Regions from separate parts of the Plantactinospora sp. CNZ321 genome, predicted to be linked through region 2. Evidence: riboswitches for the same ligand, from Rfam matches in the RefSeq annotation. Region 2 holds a riboswitch; the other holds the start of a gene.

Region 1 (10,633 bases), 6.1 Mb from region 2:
GGGCAGGTCGTCCGGGTTGGTCTCCCGGCGGACCAGGATGACGTCCTCGCCGGCCTCGGCCAGCTCGACCGCCCGCCGCCCCTCGAAGACCACCTTTCCGACGGCGGCGCCCGGGGATGCGCCGATACCCCGGGCCAGTGGGGTCCGGTCGCCGTCGAGCCGGAACCGGGGGAACATCAGCTGGGCGAGTTGGGCGCCGTTGACCCGGTGCAGCGCCTCGTCCAGGTCGATCAGGCCCTCGTCGACGAGTTGGGCGGCGATCACGAACGCGGCGGCGGCGGTGCGCTTGCCGACCCGGGTCTGCAACATCCACAGCTTGCCGCGCTCGATGGTGAACTCGATGTCGCAGAGGTCGCGGTAGTGCCCCTCCAGTTTGGCCATGATGGCCAGCAGCTCGTCGTACGCCGGCTTGTTCAGTTCTTCGAGCTGTTGCAGCGGGACGGTGTTGCGGATCCCGGCCACCACGTCCTCGCCCTGGGCGTTGGCCAGGTAGTCGCCGTAGATGCCCTGCGCGCCGCTGGCCGGGTCGCGGGTGAACGCCACCCCGGTGCCGGAGTCCGGGCCGAGGTTGCCGAAGACCATCGCCACGACGTTGACCGCGGTGCCGAGGTCGGCGGGGATCCGCTCCTGCCGCCGGTAGAGCACGGCCCGCTCGGCGTTCCAGGACTCGAAGACCGCGTTGATGGCGAGCTGGAGCTGCTCCCTGGGCTGTTGCGGGAACTCCCGGCCGGTGTGCTTACGGAAGATCGTCTTGTACGTGTCGACCAGCGCCCGGAGGTCGTCCGCGTCGAGGTCCAGGTCACTCTCGCTACCCTTGGCCCGCTTGGCGTCGTCGAGGGCGTGCGCGAAGTGCTCACCCGGTACGTCGCAGACGGTCTTGCCGAACATCTGAATGAGCCGGCGGTAGGAGTCCCAGGCGAACCGCTCGTTACCGCCGGCCTGCGCGGCCAGTCCGGTCACGCTCGCGTCGTTGAGCCCGACGTTCAGCACCGTCTCCATCATGCCGGGCATGGAGAACTTGGCTCCGGACCGGACCGAGACCAGCAGCGGGTCGGCCGGGTCGCCCAGCCGCCTGGCCATCCCCTTCTCCAGCGCGGCCAGGTGCGCGTCAATCTCGTCGGCCAGCCCGGCGGGTTGGGTCCCGCTGTTCAGGTACGCCTGGCAGGCTTCGGTGCTGATGGTGAAGCCCGGCGGAACCGGCAGCCCGAGGTTGGTCATCTCGGCCAGGTTCGCGCCCTTGCCACCGAGCAGGTCCTTCAGGTCCTTGTTGCCCTCGGTGAAGTCGTAAACGTACTTCTGTCCCGCCGTCTGCTGCGCTGTCAACGGACCCTCCCACGTGCGCCGTTCGACACTGAACGAAGGTTTAGCCGCTCTCTACGTACCCAGGGGACGGTTGCCCGTACCAGCGGGAACCGCCGGCTGCTGGTGGGCGAAGGCTAAGCGACCGGTGGGCATCTTGGGACCGTTCGGTGACAATCCGCACAGTCGCGAAGGCTGTACGTGTTCGCGAGGTTGTGTGGGAACGATTCCACGAGCAAGATCGGTCACGGAAGGATCCCGACCCGGCCCGGCGTTTGGTCAGTCGACGGGTACGACCAAGGACTCGTACCACAGGGTGACCAACCCTTGACAGGACGCCATTTCGTACGTACGTTTCATGAGATTTGCCCGGAAATCACCTGCGGCTCCCCCCCGGAGAGATCTGCCGTGCGACCTACCACCTTCCCGCCCCGGTCCACCCGCACCCCCGCCGACACCCCGCCCCGGCTGACCGACGTGCTTCCCGCCCCCGCCCGGGTCGAGCCAGCCGCCGGGGTGGAGTTCATCCTGACCCCCGGCACGACGATCCGGACCACCCCCGGCCCCGAGGCGAGTGCGGTCGGCCGACACCTGGCGGAGCTGCTGCGCCGCCCGACCGGCTACCCACTACCGGTGGTCACCGCCGGTCAGGCCGACGGGCCCGGCGGGATCTCCCTGCTGCTGACCGGCGACGACGGGGCAACCGGCCGTTCCCGCACGCCACAGCCCGGCGGCGCCGGCTCGGCCGAGGGCTACCACCTGGAGATCAGCCCCTCCGGCGTGGTGGCCCGGGCCCGCACGGCCACCGGCCTCTTCTACGCGGTGCAGACGCTGTGGCAGTTGCTGCCACCGAAGGTCGAGTCCGCCCGGCGGCAGCCCGGCCCGTGGGCGATCCCCGGCGGAACGATCGACGACCACCCCCGGTTCGGCTACCGGGGCGCGATGCTCGACGTGGCCCGGCACTTCTTCGCCGTACCGGACGTGCTGCGCTTCGTCGACCACCTCGCCCGATACAAGGTCAACCACCTGCACCTGCACCTCACCGACGACCAGGGCTGGCGGATCGCCATCGACTCCTGGCCCCGACTGGCCAGCGTCGGCGGCTCCACCGAGGTGGACGGCGGCCCCGGCGGCTACTACACGAAGGAGCAGTACGCCGAGATCGTCGCGTACGCGGCCGCCCGGCACATCACCGTCGTACCCGAGATCGACCTGCCCGGGCACACCAACGCGGCGTTGAACGCGTACGGGGAACTCGCCCCGGACGGCGTCGCGCCGCCGGAGTACACCGGCACCGACGTCGGGTTCAGCGCGGTCGCCGTCGACAACGAGCGGACGTACCGGTTCATCGACGACGTACTCGGCGAGGTCGCCGCGCTCACCCCCGGCCGCTACCTGCACATCGGCGGCGACGAGGCGTTCACCCTCGACCGGGCCGCCTACACCCGGTTCATGAACCGGGTCCAGCGGATCGTCACCGGACACGGCAAGCGGGTGCTCGGCTGGCACCAGCTCGCGGTCGCCGAGCACAGCACCGGACGGGTCGTCCAGTACTGGGGCACCTCGACCGAGGACCCGGTGGTGGCCGAAGCGGTGCGCAACGGCGCCAAGGTGTTGCTCTCGCCCGGCAACCGCAGCTACCTCGACATGAAGTACTCGGCGGCGACCCCGCTGGGCAAGGACTGGGCCGGGCTGGTCGAGGTCCGCGACGCGTACGACTGGGATCCCGGCGACTATCTCGCCGGAGTACCGGCCGAGGCGGTGCTCGGGGTGGAGGCGCCACTCTGGACGGAGACGGTCCGCACGGTCGGCGACATCGAGTTCATGACCTTCCCCCGACTGCCGGCCATCGCCGAGCTGGGCTGGTCGCCGGCGCGGTCCCGGGACTGGGCGGACTTCCGGCGGCGGCTGGCCGGCCACGGCCTGCGCTGGAGCACGGCCGGGATCGCCTTCCACCGCTCGCCGGAGGTGCCGTGGGCGGGCAGTACTCCGGTCGTACCCGAGCCCCGGTCCGCCGGATCGACGGCGGAGGCCACCGGTGCGTCGACGACGTCGACGCCGGGGAGCGGCCCGCCGCCCGCCGACGACCGGCCGCTACCGATCGCCTGACCGCCCCGGGCCCGGTCCACCGCTTCCGCTACCGATCGCCGGCCCGGGCACTCACGGCCCCGCCAGCGCGACCAGCCCGGCACGACCGGGCGCGGCTCAGCCGCCGGAGTCGGCCAGTTCGGCGCCGGCCGGCACCTCGGCGCTGTCCCGATCGGCCAGCCAGCCGTCCGGCAGGAAAACCTTGCCCGGCGAGTTCGTCCGACCCCGGGGCTGGCCGAGCGTCTCCGGCGGGAACGGCTCGGCCGGGTCGAGCTTGCCGAGCAGGTCGTCCAGCTCGGCCAGGCCGTTCACCATGGCCAGGGCCCGGCGCAGCTCGCCGCCGACCGGGAAGCCCTTCAGATACCAGGCGACGTGCTTGCGGAAGTCGACGCAGCCGTCCCGCTCGGCGGTGTCCGGGCGGTCGCCACCGGCGAACCACTCGACCAGCAGTTCGGCGTGCCGGCGCATGGTCGCCGCGACCTCGCCGAGGGTGGGCAGCCGGCGCACCGGGCGGCCGTCGAAGGCCGCCGCCAGATCGGCGAAGAGCCAGGGCCGGCCGAGGCAGCCCCGGCCGACGACCACACCGTCCGCCCCGGTGTGCGCCAGCATCCGCAGCGCGTCGTCGGCCTCCCAGATGTCCCCGTTGCCCAGCACCGGCACGTCCAGCGCCTGTTTCAGGGTGCCGATCGCGTCCCAGTCCGCCGTACCCGAATACCGCTGCGCGGCCGTACGCCCGTGCAGGGCGACCGCCGCCACCCCGGCCTCCTGGGCGGCGAGCCCCGCGGCCACGTACGTCAGGTGGTCGTCGTCGATGCCCTTGCGCATCTTGACCGTCACCGGTACCCCGGCCGGGGCGGCCGCCTCGACCGCCGCCCGGACGATCCGGGCGAAGAGCCGGTGGCGCCACGGCAGCGCCGCCCCACCGCCCTTGCGGGTGACCTTCGGCACCGGGCAGCCGAAGTTCAGGTCGACGTGGTCGGCCAGGTCCTCCTCGACCACCATCCGGACCGCCGCCGCGGTCACCTCCGGGTCGATCCCGTACAGCTGGAGGCTGCGCGGCCGCTCGTCCCCGCCGAAGGCGATCATCCGGAGCGTCTTCGGATTCCGCTCGACCAGCGCCCGGGTGGTGACCATCTCGCAGACGTAGAGGCCGCCGCCCTGTTCCCGGCAGAGACGCCGGAAGGCGACATTCGTGATCCCGGCCATCGGCGCAAGTACCACCGGCGGCCACACCACGTGCCCGCCCAGGTGCAGCGGGCGGGATGCGCGGAAGGGCCCGTTCCTGTCGCCTTCACCGGGAGAACCGCCCCCTGCCAACAGCTCAGCCATGGCACACTCCCCCGCCGTCCCGGTACACAGCCCCCACGTTATCCACGGTCGTCCCCGGGGAGAGCCCTGACGAGGCGTCGGGCGTCCGGCCAGGCCATGCGGTACTTGCCAGGAGTCCCGATGAGGAAGGAGGGGTCGCCGCAGGGGGGAGCGACGATGCCCGTTTCGACCCGGATGCCGCCGCAGGCCAGATAGAACATCTGTGCGCGAGCGTTCTGCTCAAGCACCCACAGGTAGAGCGCTGGAGAGCCGGCATCGGCGAGGACCGCCCGGGCGGCGTAGGCCATCAGCGCGGTACCGATGCCAGCGCGATGCTCCGAATGGTCGACGTGGAGGTTGTCGATGAGGCTGCCCCAGCGCGGATCCGCGTCGAAGACCACATGGACGAAGCCCGCGAGACAACCGTCACGTTCGGCGATGATCGTGGTGGTGCCGGCGGGGGAAGCGAGTCGCGCCGACCACACCCTGCTGCGTTCACCGAGCAGATCGCCGTCGAGATACGTGTCGGCGTAGGCGCCCCGATAGTGCCGCCGCCAGCTGTCGGCATGCAGCGCGGCGATGCGACCGGCATCGCCGGCTCCGGCAGGGCTGAAGATTGCGGGGCCGGTCGGGGCGACGGACCGGGGCACGGCGGAACGGGACACTGCGACAAGCTCCTCGACTGGCGGCTTACCGGGCAAATTGCGTCGGCCAGGTCGTCACCCGGAGCACCCCGCCCGCGAGCGGAGGGTTGCCGGCCAGCAAGCCGGGGCTGTGCGCTGGCACTCATGACCTTCACCGCAGAAGTTAGCACCGGTGTTGCTCGTCGGCAGCCGCTGCCCGAACTCAGCCTGCGGTACGGGCTCGCCCGGTGGAGCCTCAGCAGCCGGGGAGGCGTTCCAGGAGGTAGCGCTCGACCTGGTCCAGGCCGACCCGTTCCTGGGTCATGCTGTCCCGGTCCCGGACGGTGACGGCGTTGTCGTCCAGGGTGTCGAAGTCGACCGTGACGCAGAACGGGGTGCCGATCTCGTCCTGCCGGCGGTAGCGGCGGCCGATCGCCTGCGAGTCGTCGAACTCGACCACCCAGCGGCGGCGGAGCGCTGCGGCCAGGTCCTTCGCCTTCGGCGAGAGGGAGGGGTTGCGGGAGAGCGGCAGCACGGCCACCTTCACCGGCGAGAGCCGGGGGTCGAAGCGGAGGACGGTGCGCTTGTCGACCCCGCCCTTGGTGTTCGGAGCCTCGTCCTCGTCGTACGCCTCCAGCAGGAAGGCGAGCACCGCGCGAGTCAGCCCGGCGGCCGGCTCGATCACGTACGGCACCCAGCGCTGCTGCTTCTCCTGGTCGAAGTAGGACAGATCGACACCGGAGTGCTTGCTGTGCGTGGAAAGGTCGAAGTCGGTGCGGTTCGCGATGCCCTCCAGCTCGGAGAACTCGGTGCCGCCGAACCGGAACCGGTACTCGATGTCGACGGTCCGCTTCGAATAGTGCGACAGCTTCTCCTGCGGGTGCTCGTAGAACCGCAGGTTCTCCTCGGAGATGCCAAGGTCGAGATACCAGTTCCAGCGCTCGCGCAGCCAGTACTCGTGCCATTCCTCGTCGGTGCCCGGCTCGACGAAGAACTCCATCTCCATCTGCTCGAACTCCCTGGTCCGGAAGATGAAGTTGCCCGGGGTGATCTCGTTGCGGAACGACTTGCCGACCTGGGCGATGCCGAACGGCGGCCTCTTGCGGGCCGAGGCGGCCACGTTGTTGTAGTTGACGAAGATGCCCTGCGCGGTCTCCGGCCGGAGGTAGTGCAGGCCCTCCTCGCTCTCCACCGGGCCGAGGTAGGTCTTCATCAGGCCGTTGAACATCCGCGGCTCGGTGAAGGTGCCCTTGTTGCCGCAGTTCGGGCAGTTCATCTCGGTCAACGAGGCCGGCGGGTGGCCGTGCCTCTCCGCGTACGCCTCCTCGAGGTGGTCCGCCCGGAACCTCCGGTGGCACGACTGGCACTCGGTCAGCGGGTCGACGAAGGCGTCCAGGTGGCCGGAGGCGGCCCAGACGTCCCGGGCGAGGATCACGGCCGAGTCGAGGCCGACGATGTCGTCCCGCTGCTGCACCATGGTCCGCCACCACTGGCGCCGGACGTTCTCCTTCAGCTCGACGCCGAGGGGGCCGTAGTCCCAGGCCGACCGGGTGCCCCCGTAGATCTCGCTGGACGGGAAGACGAAGCCTCGGCGCTTCGCGAGACTGACGACGGCGTCGATACGGTCGGCTGGCATGGTTACCTCCTACACCGGCTGGCGGCCGGCGGGGACATCTTCGGGACGGCTGGGAAAGGCGGACAGGTTCGGCACTCGGACCTGGCTCGGGCGGTGCTCCGCACAACGGTACGGTCACCTGCGGCCCGAGCCCAGCAGATTACTCCACCTCGGCGGCCGTACCGCCGCCGCCCGGCGGGCCGGCCCCGGTGTCAGGTGATGTCGCAGACCCGCAGTTCGCCGGTGCTCTGATCCTGGGCCAGTCGGGCCTGGAGGTTGTCCTGCCCGCCGCTGGCGTAGGTCACGTCGACCGGCACGCTCAGCTCACTGGTCAGCGACACGTCGCCGATCCGGAACGAGGCGATCTCCGGCTCGGAGCTGACCCGGCGCTCGAACTCGGCCGGCGACTCCCGCTGCTGGGCGGACTCGCAGAGCAGGTCGTACGCCTTGCGGAAGTCGTCGTCGTCGAGCGCGTCGAGGTAGTCGGTCACCACCGCCTTGGCCTGCTCGTTCAACGCCTGTGAACCGGAGATCAGCAGGCCGACCAGGGCCGCTCCGCCACCGCCGCAGAAGAGTACGACGGCCAGGGCGGCCACCCCGAGCCCGAGCCACAGCCGCGCACCGCGCCCCTCGCTGGGCGGCGCGGCGAACAGCGGCTCGACGCCGGGGCCGGGCGGCGGCGCCGGCACGGCCGGCGGCATCGGTCCCCATCCGGCCGGAGGCGGCCCGTAGCCGACCGGCGGCGGACCGTACCCGACCGGCGCAGGTGGCGGCGGACCGTGTCCGGCCGGCGGCGGACCGTACCCGACCGGGCTTGGTGGCGGCGGGCCGTATCCGCCCGACGGCGGCACGGGTCCACCGGGTGCGGCCGGTTCGTCGGTCCGGACGGAATCGGGTGGGGACGACGGGCCGCCGGGCGGTCCGGGAACGCTCATGAGGCACAGGGTAGTGCCCGGTTCATCACCGGCCGGGGTCAGCGGCCCGGTCACTGGGAGTGACTTCGACCTGACCGTCCGGTTCGGCGCTGGCCAGCGTCTCGAACGCGGACGGCTCGTCGAGCGACTCGGCGAGCAGCGGGGTGGCGTCGACCTTGACCTCGAAGGCGCCGAGGGCCCGCCGGTACGTGCCGACCGACTCCCACTCGGTGATCAGGCACCAGTGCCGGGGATCGTCGAGGGCCCGCAGCAGCCGCCCCCGACGGTACCCCGGCCGGGCGGCGAGGGCGGCCAGCGCGGTGTGGGCCCGTTCGGTGAAGGTTGCGGCGGCCTCCTCCGGCACGACGAACCGGTTGGTGACGAGCACGTACGCCTCCTGTCCGGTGCCGCCACCGGCGTGCGCGGAGGGTGTCGCTGGCGACAGCTCGCCGGCCGGGGCACCGTGATCTCGTAGAGTCTGTGGAATGCAGCGTACGCAGAGCGTTCTGCTGACCCGGCTGGCTCGGGTCAACCCCACGGGTGTGTTCCTCGCCGTGCTGGCGCTGGTGCTGGTCGCCCTCTTCGCGCCGGGGATCGTCGGCGGAGCCCTGCTGCTGGCGCTCGCCGCCGGGCTGGCCGCGCTGTTGGCGACCACCTGGCCGGTGCAGCGGCCGGCGACCCGGATCCTCCGGCTGGTCATCCTCACCCTGCTGGTCGCTACCGCGCTGATGAAGATCCTCTGATGGCCGTCCGCCCCCGGACGATCGCTCGACCAGAACCGAACGCGATCAAGCGGTTCCATGCAAGCATGCGTTTTTGACAATCATTCTCATTGTCGCGGAGAGTGGATGACATGGTGATCCGCTTCGCGCCGCGTACCGTCGCCCTCGCCGCCACCGGCCTGCTCGCGCTGGCCGGCGCTGCCGCGTGCGGCAATGCCGGCAGCGGCGCCGACCCCGACCGGGTCGACGTCGTCACCGCGTTCTATCCCCTCCAGTTCGTCACCGAGCGGGTCGGCGGGGACGCCGTCCGGGTGGTCAACCTCGCCAAGCCCGGCGCCGAGCCGCACGATCTGGAACTCAACCCCGGCCAGGTCGGGCAGGTCAGCGACGCGGAACTGGTCGTCTACCTCGCCGGCTTCCAGCCGAGCGTGGACGACGCGGTGCGGCAGCAGGCCAGCGACCGGGCCTTCGACGTGGCCACCGTGCGACCGCTGCTACCGGCGACGGCCGGCGGGCACGAGCACGACGGCGCCGACCACGCGCCCGAGGAACCGGGTGCCGAGGAGGGGCACGCGGAGGGGACGGAGGGCAGGGACCCGCACGTCTGGCTGGACCCGACCCGGCTGGCCGAGATCGCCGACGCGCTGGCCGGGCGGCTCGGCGCCGTCGACCCGGACCGGGCCGCCGACTACACCGCCCGGGCGAAGGCGCTCCGCACCGAGCTGGAGACCCTCGATTCCGAGTACGCCCGGGGACTGAAGACCTGCCAGCGACGTGAACTGGTGACCAGCCACACCGCGTTCGGGTACCTGGCGGAGCGCTACCAACTGGAGCAGATCGGCATCTCCGGGCTGACCCCCGAGGACGAGCCGGCCCCGCAGCGGCTGGCCGAGGTGGCCGCCGAGGCCCGCAAGCACCAGGCCAGCACGATCTTCTTCGAGACCCTGGTCAGCCCGAAGGTCGCCGAGACGATCGCCCGGGAGGTCGGGGCGAAGACCGCGGTACTGGATCCGATCGAGGGCCTGCGGCCCGGCAGTACCGGGGACTACCTTTCGGTGATGCGCGGCAATCTCGACGCCCTGAGGACCGCACTGGAGTGCGCATGACCGCACCTGTCGTCACCGTCCAGCAGGGGGTGGTCGCCTACGACGACCGCCCCGTGCTCCGGGGCGTCTCCCTGCGGGTGGACCCCGGCGAGGTGGTCGCCGTGCTCGGCGCCAACGGCTCCGGCAAGTCCACCCTGATCCGGGCGATCCTCGGTCTGGTGCCGCTGGCCGCCGGTACGGTCTCGCTGTTCGGCACCCCGCAGCGCCGGTTCCGGCAGTGGGCCCGGATCGGGTACGTGCCGCAGCGGATGGGCGCCGGCAGCGGCGTACCGGCCACCGTGGCCGAGGTGGTCGCCTCCGGGCGGCTGGCCCGGCGGGGCCCGTTCCGGCCGCCGGGGCGGGCCGACCGGGCGGCGGTGGCCGATGCGCTGGCGGCGGTCGGGCTCGCCGACCGGGCCGGTGACCCGGTGGCCACCCTCTCCGGCGGGCAGCAGCAGCGCACCCTGATCGCCCGGGCGCTGGCCGGCCGGCCCGAGCTGCTGGTCCTCGACGAGCCGACCGCCGGGGTCGACTCGGCCAGCCAGGACGCCTTCGCCGAGGCGCTGCGCGGGTTCGTCGCCGGTGGCGGGACCGTGCTGCTGGTCGCGCACGAACTCGGGCCACTGGCCGGGGTGGTGACCCGGGCGGTGGTGGTACACGACGGGACGATCGCGCACGACGGCCCGGTACCGGAACCGGCCGGGCACCACGCGGCGCCCGGACACGAGCACGTCCACCCGCACGCGCCCGAGGAGTCGACAGGGATGTGGGGCACTCGTCCATGAGCGAGCGAAGCGAGCGAACCAGCCAGCTCAGCGTCGATGTGCCTCATGTCGGCACGGGGCGGAGCGGAGGGCCGGCATGAGCCTCTTCCAGTACGACTTCATGATCAGAGCCCTGGTCGGGGCGCTGGTGATCGGGGTGACCGCCCCGGCGCTCGGCATCTACCTGGTGCAGCGCCGGATGTCGCTGATCGGTG
Region 2 (10,633 bases):
CGCCACCCGGGCCGCGTTGGAGAAGATCGGCGACGTCAAGGCCGACGACCCGGACCCGGTGCGCAAGCAGCAGGCCAAGGCCGTACTCGACGACCTGTCGAAGACCGCCCAGCGACTGCTGGAGGAGGCCGACCACGACGTGGCCTGGGTGGAGAAGCCCGACGGCGGCGGCGCCGGGCGGCGGGCTCTGGTCGTCGCCCCGCTCTCCGTGGCCGGCACCCTCGCCACCCACCTGTACGAGGACCGTACCGTCGTCGCGACCTCGGCCACGCTCGCCCTCGGCGGCCGCTTCGACACCGTGGCCCGGGCCCTCGGGCTGGCCGCCCCGGCGGGAGTCGACCCGACCCGGCCGCATCCCCGGGCGGCGGCGCTGCGCACCGTAGGACCCGACGAGGCACGGTCCGGTGCCGGGGCGGAGACCCCGACAGCGGACGCGTCAAAGACGGACCGGGCGAACGCGGACGGGCCGGCGGCGGACCCGGGCTGGCGCTCGCTCGACGTCGGGTCCCCGTTCGACTACCCGCGCCAGGGCATCCTCTACGTCGCCGCGCACCTGCCCCGGCCCACCGCCTCGGGCCTGCCGGCGGCGGCCGGCGAGGAACTGCTCGCGCTGGTGGGCGCGCTCGGCGGTCGTACCCTGGGGCTCTTCTCGTCCCGCCGGGCGGCGTTGCAGGCCGCCGAGCTGCTCCGGGCGCGTACCGACCTGCCGATCCTGCTCCAGGGCGAGGAGGCGCTGCCGCTGCTGGTCCGCCGGTTCCGGCAGGAGCGGGCGAGCTGCCTCTTCGGGGTGATGTCGCTCTGGCAGGGCGTGGACGTGCCCGGCGACTCCTGCCAGCTCGTGGTGATCGACCGGCTGCCGTTCCCCCGCCCGGACGAGCCGCTGGCGGCCGCCCGGGCCGCCGCCGTGGACGCTTCGGGCGGCTCGGGCTTCGCCTCGGTGAGCGTGCCGATCGCCGCCGTCCGCCTCGCCCAGGGGGTCGGCCGGCTGATCCGGTCCACCGGCGACAAGGGCGTGGTGGCGGTGCTCGACTCCCGGTTGGAGACCGCCCGGGGGTACGGCGCGTTCCTGCGGAAGTCGCTGCCGCCGTTCTGGTACACCACCCGGCCGGAGGTCGCCCGGGGCGCGCTGGAGCGGCTCGGCCGGGCGTAACGGACGGGTACGGCCAGCCGCCCGGGCGGTCACGGGGCCTTCGCGGCGACCACCACGGCGTCCGGCGGCACCTCCGGCGGCCGGCGGTGCGCCAGTCGACGGATCGCGGTGTTGAAGACCGCGATCAGCGGTACCGAGACCAGGGCGCCGACGATGCCGGCCAGCACCACACCGGCGGCGATACCGACGATCACCGCGAGCGGATGGATCGCCACCGCCCGGCCCATGATCAACGGTTGCAGGATGTGCCCCTCCACCTGCTGCACCCCGATCACCACGAGGAGGATGACCAGCGCCCGCAGCCAGCCACTGTCGACCAGCGCGACCAGCACCGCCACCGCGCCGGAGAGGGTGGCGCCGACGATCGGGATGAACGCGCCGAGGAAGACCAGCGCGGCCAGCGGGAACGCGAAGGGGACGTCGAAGATCACCAGGAAGATGCCGATCCCGACCGCGTCGATGAACGCGACGAGTACGGTCGCCCGGACGTACGCGACCAGCGTCGACCAGGAGGCCCGACCGGCGTCGTCGACCCGCCACCGGGCGGCCAACGGAAGCAGCCGCACCATGAAGCGCCAGATCTTCTCACCGTCGCGGAGGAAGAAGAAGGTGGCGAAGAGCACCAGCAGCGCCCCGGTGAGCAACTCGGCGACGGTCGCGGCCGTGGAGACCGCCCCGCTGGTCAGCGACTGGGTGTTCTCGTTGATCCACTTCTCGCCCTGCTCGATGTACGAGTTGAGCTGGTTGTCGGACATGTGCAGCGGGCCGGTCTTCAGCCACTCCTGTATCTGCCGGATACCTCTGGTGGCGTTGCGACTCAGGTCGGGTACGCCCTGGATGAACTCGTTGACCACCAGGGTGAGCGTGCCCACCACCGCCGCCAGGCCGGCGACCAGCACCAGCGCGGTGGCCAGGGACCGGGGGAAGCGGGCCCGGAGCAGCAGTCCGACCAGTGGGGCCAGCAGGGCGGAGAGCAGCAGGGCGATCGCCAGCGGGATGATCACGATCCGGATGGTGCCGACCACCCGCAGCAACGCCCAGGCGACGATACCGATGACGATCAGACGCCACGACCAGGCGGCGGCGATCCGCAGCGCGTGCGGTACGTCCGCGTCGTCCCGGCTCGACGTCGACGGGTGCACCTCCCGGGCCGGTTCACTCCCGACCGGCGCCGTCCCGGGCACCGGCTCGGGCGCGGCCGCCGGGTGGCCCTCCGCCGCCTCGACCGCGCCGGCCGGACTCGACGACCGCCCGGACAAGTACGCGCGACGGATCCTTGCTCGTAGCTGCTCGAAACGGCGCAAGCGCACCTCCCACGGCGGAATCGGCCCTCCTACGGTAGCGGCACCGGCGCTGGCCGGCTCGGAGCGGCCGGCGGGGCGGCGGGCACCCAACCTGCCTGGTGGCCGCACACGGTACCGTTCCGTCGTGACCGCCGAGGAAACCAACGACAACGGCCTGCCCATCCGCCTGCTACACGACCGGGTGCTGGTCCGGGCGGACAACGGCGAGGGCGAGCGCCGCTCGACCGCCGGCATCGTCATCCCGGCGACCGCCTCGATGGGCCGGCGACTGGCCTGGGCGACCGCGGTGGGTGTCGGTCCGAACGTGCGCTCCATCGTCTCCGGTGACCGGGTGCTGTTCGACCCGGACGACCGCTCCGAGGTCGAGCTGCACGGCCGGGAGTACGTCCTGCTCCGCGAGCGCGACGTGCACGCCGTGGCCGCCCGGCGGGTGGAGACCGACTCCACCGGCCTCTACCTGTGACCCGCCGCCACTGACAACCGCCCCCGCTCCGCCTCCCGACCGTCGACGGAAGGCAGTTCAGCGGTGGTACGGACCCGGCCAGGGCCCGGCCGGTCCGGAGCCGGGCGTGGACGACCCGTCGTACGTACCCGGCGGGCCGGCATCCGGGGACCGTGACCCGGCGTACGGGGCTGGCGGGCCGGCGTACGGACTCGGTGGCCCGGCGTACGGGGCCGGTGGCCCGGCATACGGACTCGGTGGCCCGGCGTGCGGGGCCGGTGGCCCGGCGTACGGACTCGGTGGGCCGGGGTACCGGGCTGGCGGGCCCGCGTACGGACTCGGTTGGCCGGTGTACGGGCGGTGGTAGCCGGGTAGCGGTGGATGACCGGGCCTGACCGGAACCATCGGGCGCGGCGGCGGTGCCACCAGGACGACCGGGATCGGCACCACCGGCTCGGCCGGCGCCGGCAGGGTGCGGCGTGAGCCGTCCGGGAACGACAGGTGGTAGCGGGAACCGTCCCAGACTCCGGCCGGCGCCTGCGGATCGCGCCCCACGAAGACCCTGCGGGCCGCCTGGATCGCGTCGAGCAGCCGGCGTTCCTCGTCGACCTGCCGGGCCAGCCGCCCCGGCTGCCGCTCCAGCCCGCGCACCAGTCCGTCGCGGAGCAGGGCGAGCCGGGTCGCCGAGGTCTGGAATGCCCGCATCGCCTTGACACCCTCGTCACCGGCGACCCGCCGGGCCCAGCGGCCGGCCGCGTGTCGCCGCCCGAGGGTGCCGAGCGCGGCCAGCTCGGGCGGGGTGAGCCAACCCGTCGACACGTACTCGGGAAGCCGGCGCTGGGTGAGCCGCCCCTCCCAGCTCCGGACCCAGACGGCCAGCCCGACGACGCCCAGGAAGATCGGCACCATCAGCCCGACGTAGCTGTAGAGCAGGATCAGCGGCTCTCCGGCGAGCTGGGTGAGGGTGGCGGCCAGGTTCCAGGCGCCGTGCAGGATCATCGCCAGCAGCAGGCCGGCGAGCGGGGCGACGATCCGGATCGGGCGACTGGCCGACCGGACGGCGATGCCCAGCCCGATGCCGGTCATCGCGGTGAAGAGCGGGTGGGCGAAACCGCTGATCAGGACCCGCAGGATGAAGATCCCGAAGACGTTCTGCGCACCCGTGGCCGGGCCGTACTGGTCGGCGCCCTCGGCATAGCCGTGCAGGCCGAAGTAGAGGATGTTCTCGACCATCGCGAACCCGACCGCCGACAGGCCACAGTAGACGATTCCGTCGGTGATCCCGGACCACTTGCGGCGCTGGTAGAGCAGGAGCAGCAGCGGCCCGAGCGCCTTGGTCAGCTCCTCGATGAAGGGCGCGACCAGCACCCCGACCAGCGGGAGGGGCAGCTCCAGTGTGTCTGCCGCGAACGTGTTGGTGCGCAGCGCCACGTAGGTGGAGACCGCCGCGCCCCAGCCGAGGCAGAAGGCGAGATACTTGACCGGCTCCGGGTCGTACCGGTCGAGCCAGAGGAAGCAGGCGACCAGCACCGGCACCGGCAGCGCCGCCGCGACCAACCCGATCAGCGGCGGCGTGACCCCGGCCGGCGACACGAGCTCCCACGCCATCAGCACCGCGCAGACGACGATGAGCGTGATCGCCCCGATCGCGATCAGCAGGCGGGCCCGGCTCCGCCGCTCGGGCGCCGCCGGCTGCGACGCGTTGCCTGCCGGCTGCGGTCCGCCGTCTGCGGACTGCGGCGCGTTGCCGTGCGGCGCACCGCCCATCGCCTCCGGCACGCTGCCTGCCGGCTGCGAGAGTTGCCACGCCGGGGCGGTCGGCCACGGCGGGGTCGGCGACGGCGGCTGGGGTGCCGCCGCACCGGGCGGGGTGTCGGCCATGCGATCAGCGTAGTTCCTCCGGACAGCCTGGCCGGACCGCATCCGGCTTGGTTATGCTTCCCGGCAGGTCACGAGTGCCAGCGTCCAAGCCCCGGCTTGCTGGCCGGCAACCCTCGTCGAGGTTCGCGGTGGGGTGCCCCGGGTGATGACCGGGCCTGGTGCGGTTCCGCACCGGGCAAGCGCGGACCCCGTTCCCGCCCGCTCCGGGGTCCCTGACCTTCGGAGGTATGCGCGATGAGCACCGGTCTCTTCCCCGCACCCGCCCGCTCTGCCGGCGTAGCGACGCCGACCGCACCGGGGCCGGTGGTCGGCTCCGGGGGCACCGCCAGCGGTCCGCTCGGCATACTCGGGGTGCCGGGCCAGGTCAACCTCGACTACGCCGCCACCGCGCCCTGCGCGCGAGCCGCCGCCGACGCGGTGGCCGAGCTGCTGCCCTGGTACGGCAGCGTGCACCGGGGCGCCGGAGCGCTCTCCCGGCGCAGCACGCTGGCGTACGAGCGGGCCCGGCAGGACGTCGGTGACTTCCTCCGGGTACGCCCCGACGACCACGTCGTCTTCACCCGCAACACGACGGACGCGCTCAACCTGCTGTCCCGGGCACTGCCGCCGGGCACCCGGGTGGTGACCTTCGCGGCCGAGCACCACGCCAACCTGCTGTCCTGGCCCGCCGGTGCGGTCCGGTTGCCGGTGCCCGGCTCGGCCGGGGAGGCCGTCCGGGCGGTCGACGCGGCACTGCGGGAACTGCGCCGGGGCAGCGGCGGCGGCGCACCGATCCTGGTCGCGGTGACCGGGGCGAGCAACGTCACCGGCGAGTGCTGGCCGGTCGCCGAGCTGGCCCGGATCGCCCACCGGTACGGCGCTCGGATCGCACTGGACGCCGCCCAGCTCGCCCCGCACGCCGAACTGGACATCGCCGCCCTGACGGTCGACTACGTGGCCGTTTCCGGACACAAGCTGTACGCGCCGTTCGGGATCGGCGTACTGGCCGGACGGGCGGACTGGCTGGACGCCGCACCGCCGTACCTGGCCGGCGGCGGGGCGACCCTCGGGGTCGGGGCGGCCACCCACGACGTGCGCTGGGTCGACGGGCCCGCCCGGCACGAGGCCGGCACCCCCAACCTGCTCGGCGCGGTGGCGCTGGCCGCGGTCTGTGTCGCCCTGGCCGAGGCGGACCGCGAGGCGCTGTACGCGCAGGAGCAGTCCCTGCTCGGCCGGCTGCGGTCCGGGCTCGCCGCCCTGCCGGACGTGGTCGAACTGCGCACCTTCGACCCGAGCGCACCCCGGGTCGGCATCGTGTCGTTCGTGGTCGCCGGCCGGGACTCGGCGGCGGTCGCGGCCGATCTCGCCCAGCACTGGCAGATCGGGCTGCGAGACGGGCTGTTCTGCGCGCATCCGCTGGCCCGACGGCTGCTCGCCGAGGCTGCCACCCGGAGCGGACGGCGGGACCTGCCGCCGACCGCGCTGCGCGCGAGCATCGGGTTGGGCAGCACCGCCGCACACGTCGACCGCCTGCTGACCGCCCTGTCGACCCCCCGCTGACCCGGCCGTCCCGGCTACCGGGCCGGGCCGGGGTCCGATCGCCGGGCTACCGGGCCGGGCCGGGGTCCGATCGCCGGGCTACCGGGCCGGGCCGCGGTCCGAGGAGGTGCGCTCGGCGGGCCGGTCCGACGACGAGAATTCGGGCTGCTGGGCGGCCTCCGTGACGGCGGCGTCGGCGTGCCCGCCCGCCGCCCGGCGGACGAGCTGGTTCGCCTCCAGCCGCTCGATGCCGGTGGCCCGGAGCAGGTCACTGCCGGTGGTACGCAGCTGCGCGATCACCACGCTGCCGGAGAACCCGACCCCCTCGGCGTACGCCCGACCGGCCTGGCCGATCGCCTGCAGCGCCTGCTCCCGCGTGGCGTCCGGGCGTACGCCCTGCCCGAGTTCCCTGCGCAGCAGCTGTACCGCCTCGGCAAGCGACGCCACCGCGTTGGACATGGCCTCCGGAATCGGCTCGTCGTCCTCCAGCGCGGTGACCGCCCGCCGGACCAGGGTTCCGCTGTTGTGCACGGCGTGTTCGATGTACTCGGAACTCTCCACGTACCGGAACAGCGCGCCCCGGCGGTGCCAGCGCAACGGTGCCAGCAGCGCGGTCTCCCGGCCGCCCTTGAGCGCCTCCTCGAAGCCCTGAAGGTGCGCCTCCACCTGGCGGAGCCGGTCCAGCGCGGCCTGTGCCCGGGGCGCGTCCCGAGCCTTCAGCGCCTCCGCGGTCTCGGAGAGTTCGTCGGCGAGTTGGCCCAGCGCCGGCCGGGCCGCCCGGTCCACCACCCGCAACGGGTTCAGCGGCAGCAGCAGCGCGAGGACCACGAGCCCGGAGAAGCCGCCGATCAGCGCGTCGATCACCCGGGGAGACTCGATGGTGCCCCGCAGCGGCGCCTCGATGGTCACGATCAGCACGGCGGTGGCCGCCGCCTGGCTGATCACGGCCGGGCCGCCGCCGAGGAAGATGGTGACCACGATCGACAGGAAGACGATCAGACCGAGCTGCCACGGCCCGCTACCGGCGGCGTAGACCAGCGCGTCGCCGATGCCGATGCCGATCGCGATGCCGAAGATCATTTCGACGGTCCGGCGGAATCGCTGACCAACCGAGGAGGCGAGGGTACCGATCGCGGAGATCGGTGCGAAGACCGGCGACGGGTTGCCCAGGAACTCGTGCGAGCCGATCCAGGCCAGCGCGGCCGCCACCGCGGCCTGGAGGGCCAGGATCAGGTTGAACCGTACGGCGTACCAGCGGTCCCGTATGGTGGCCCGGGACCGGTTCCGAAGCTCCTTCGCCAGCTTGGCGATCCGCTCCCGATCCAGCTCCACGGGCGTTTTCGCCACGGTGGTCCGGACAGAGCGCATGGCGGGGACTACCCGCTGACGTACCCGCCGAACCCGTCCGGACCGCGCGGTGCACCTCGACCCCGTTGTCCGAGGTGTTCCCTGCCGGCCGAAAACGACCATGGTCGGCGTACGTGTCGACGACTAGCCTCCCAGGCATGCCGGATCTTCTCGACGACCTGCGGGCGGCGCTCGGCGAGTCCGCCGTACTGACCGACCCCGACCTGCTCCGCGGCCACCAACGCGACGAGGCGGACCTCTGCGCTGCCGGTACGCCGGCCGTGGTGGTCCGGCCCCGGACCACCGGGGAGGTGGTCGCCGTGGTCCGGGCCGCCGCCGCGCACGGCGTACCGGTGGTGCCGCAGGGGGCCCGGACCGGGCTGGCCGGGGCCGCCAACGCGGTCGACGGGGCGGTGCTGCTCTCCACCGCGCTGATGGACGAGATCCGTGAGGTCGACCCGGTGAACCGGATCGCGGTGGTCCAGCCCGGGGTGGTCAACGCGATGCTGGCCGCCGCCGTCGCCAAGCACGGCCTGCGCTATCCGCCCGACCCCGGCTCCTGGGAGTCGTCCACCATCGGCGGCAACGTGGCGACCAACGCGGGTGGGATGTGCTGCGTCAAGTACGGCGTCACCACCGAGTACGTCCTCGGCCTGGAGGTGGTGCTGGCCGACGGCGAGGTACTGCGCACCGGACGGCGTACCGCCAAGGGGGTCGCCGGGTACGACCTGACCCGGCTCTTCGTCGGCTCCGAGGGCACCCTCGGGGTGATCACCGAGGTGACCGTCTCGCTCCGCCCGGCCGCCGAGGAGTCGCTGACCCTGGTCGCGGTCTTCCCGTCCACCGCCGCCGCCGGCCGGGCGGTCGGGGAGATCTCCGCCCGGGGACTCAGCCCGAGCCTGCTGGAACTGCTGGACCGCACCCATCTCGGCGCGATCGAGGCGTACCGGCCGATGGGGTTGCGGACCGACGCCGAGGCGCTGCTGCTGGCCGCCGCCGACACCGGGACCCGGGCCGCCGCCGACCTGGCGGTGCTGGCCGAGGTCTGCACCGCGAGCGGCGCCGACGAGGTCTTCGCGGCCACCGACGCGGAGGAGGCGGCCGCCCTGCTCCAGGCCCGCCGGCTGGCGCACCCGGCGATGGAACGGTTCGCCGCCGCCAGCTATCCGGACGGCAACGGCGGGCTGGTCATCGACGACGTCGCGGTACCCCGGGACGCGTTGGCGGCGCTGCTCGACGGCGTCACCCGGATCTCCGCCGAGTACGACGTGCCGATCGGCGTGGTCGGGCACGCCGGTGACGGCAACATGCACCCGAACATCGTGGTGGACCGGGCCGACCCGGCGAGCCTGGAGCGGGGCCGGCGTGCGTTCGACGCGATCATGCAACTCGGTCTCTCGCTCGGCGGCACCTGCACCGGCGAGCACGGGGTCGGCCTGCTCAAGCGGGACTGGCTGGCCCGGGAGATCGGGCCGGTGGGCCTGCGGGTGCACCGGGCGATCAAGGACGCGCTCGACCCGACCGGGCTGCTCAACCCCGGCAAGGTGCTCCCGGCCGACGGCTAGGGGCGGGAGCGACGCACCGCACAGTGACCGTCGCCCGGCTCGCCGGTATCCACCGGGCAGGTCAGCCGGGCAACTCCGCCCCGTCCAGGCCGGCGCCCCGGTCGGCCGCGAAACCCCGGACGTCCGGCGCACCGATGCGGGCCGCGTCGGCGGTGGCGTCGTCCGGCATCCGCTGCGACTGCCGTTCCGCCTGCACCCGGGCCAGGTAGTGCTCGATCTCGCGGGCCCGGACCGGGGCGTCCCAGCCGAGCACCCGGCCCATGATCTCGGCCGCCTGCTCGGCCGACTCGGCGCCCCGGTGCGCCGTCTCGAACGAGATCCGGGTACGCCGGGTCAGCACGTCGTCGAGGTGCAGCGCCCCCTCGGCCCGAGCCGCGTACGCCACCTCGGCGGCGAGGTACTCCGGTGCTCCGGCCAGCGGAGAGCCGAGCAGCGGGTCGGCGTCGACCATGTCCAGCAGGTGGGTGGCGAGGTTGCCGTAGCGCTCCAGCAGGTGTTCGACCACCCCGGCCTGCACCCCGTGCCGGCGGGCCAGGTCGGCCCGGTCCCGCCACAGCGCGGCGTACCCGTCGGCGCCGACCAGTGGCAGGTCGGCGGTGCGGGACGGGCGTACCCCGCCGAGCCGGCGGGCGGCCCGGTCGACCACGTCGGCGGCCATCACCCGATAGGTGGTGTACTTGCCGCCGGCCACCAGTAGCAGCCCGAGCATCGGCTCGTACACGGCGTGCTCGCGGGAGAGTTTCGAGGTCGAGTCCGCCTCGCCGCCCAGCAGCGGGCGCAGCCCGGCGTAGACGCCCTCGATGTCGGCGGTGGTCAGCGGCCGGTCCAGCACGGTGTTGACCTGGTCGAGCAGGTAGTCGATGTCCCGGGCCGAGGCCGCCGGGTGGGCCCGGTCGAGCCGCCAGTCGGTGTCGGTGGTGCCGATGATCCAGTGCCCGCCCCACGGGATCACGAAGAGCACCGAGGTCGGGGTACGCAGGATCAGCCCGGCGTCGCCGGTGATCGCCGAGCGGGGCACCACCAGGTGCACTCCCTTGGATGCGCGTACCCGCACGCCGCGCCGCACTCCGACGTCGCCGAGGAGTTCGGACATGTCGTCGCTCCACACCCCGGTGGCGGCGATGACGGTGCGGGCCTGCACCTCGAACTCGGCGTCCGGTGAGCCGGGCGGCGCCTCCATGTCGCGGATCCGTACCCCGGTCACCTCGCGGGCCTGCCGGAGCAGGCCGACGACCCGGGCGCTGGTCACCATCGCGGCGCCGAGGCTGGCCGCGGTGCGGGCCAGGGTGACCACCAGGCGGGCGTCGTCGACCTGGCCGTCGTAGTAGCGGATGGCCCCGGAGATGGCGTCGGCGCGCAGGCTGGGGAAGGTCCGCCGGGCGCCCTCGCGGGTGAGGTGCCGGTGCAGCGGCATCCCCCGCCCGCC

The links. Region 2 has a riboswitch for S-adenosylmethionine ahead of EV371_RS31505 (aminotransferase class V-fold PLP-dependent enzyme). Riboswitches for the same ligand answer to the same signal wherever they lie in the genome.
Region 1: linked by a shared signal. The riboswitch ahead of EV371_RS04990 (GNAT family N-acetyltransferase) and the one ahead of EV371_RS31505 (aminotransferase class V-fold PLP-dependent enzyme) in region 2 are both predicted to bind S-adenosylmethionine.

What each region holds. Positions count from the first base shown of each region.
Region 1 covers NZ_SHKQ01000001.1:1,145,595-1,156,227, forward strand. The annotation lists gene ppdK (pyruvate, phosphate dikinase) at 1-1,323, opposite strand, end outside; gene EV371_RS04980 (beta-N-acetylhexosaminidase) at 1,708-3,408, shown strand; gene dusB (tRNA dihydrouridine synthase DusB) at 3,505-4,716, opposite strand; gene EV371_RS04990 (GNAT family N-acetyltransferase) at 4,755-5,360, opposite strand; SAM riboswitch class IV at 5,376-5,489, opposite strand; gene EV371_RS04995 (glycine--tRNA ligase) at 5,575-6,954, opposite strand; gene EV371_RS05000 (Rv0361 family membrane protein) at 7,146-7,622, opposite strand; gene EV371_RS05005 (antibiotic biosynthesis monooxygenase) at 7,894-8,235, opposite strand; gene EV371_RS05010 (hypothetical protein) at 8,333-8,590, shown strand; gene EV371_RS05015 (metal ABC transporter substrate-binding protein) at 8,701-9,675, shown strand; gene EV371_RS05020 (metal ABC transporter ATP-binding protein) at 9,672-10,439, shown strand; partial or broken gene EV371_RS05025 (metal ABC transporter permease) at 10,516-10,633, shown strand, end outside.
Region 2 covers NZ_SHKQ01000001.1:7,232,473-7,243,105, forward strand. The annotation lists gene EV371_RS31485 (ATP-dependent DNA helicase) at 1-1,150, shown strand, start outside; gene EV371_RS31490 (AI-2E family transporter) at 1,180-2,409, opposite strand; gene EV371_RS31495 (co-chaperone GroES) at 2,579-2,917, shown strand; gene EV371_RS31500 (PrsW family intramembrane metalloprotease) at 2,975-4,777, opposite strand; SAM riboswitch class IV at 4,844-4,965, shown strand; gene EV371_RS31505 (aminotransferase class V-fold PLP-dependent enzyme) at 5,012-6,316, shown strand; gene EV371_RS31510 (FUSC family protein) at 6,395-7,642, opposite strand; gene EV371_RS31515 (FAD-linked oxidase C-terminal domain-containing protein) at 7,801-9,207, shown strand; gene EV371_RS31520 (glycerol-3-phosphate dehydrogenase/oxidase) at 9,269-10,633, opposite strand, start outside.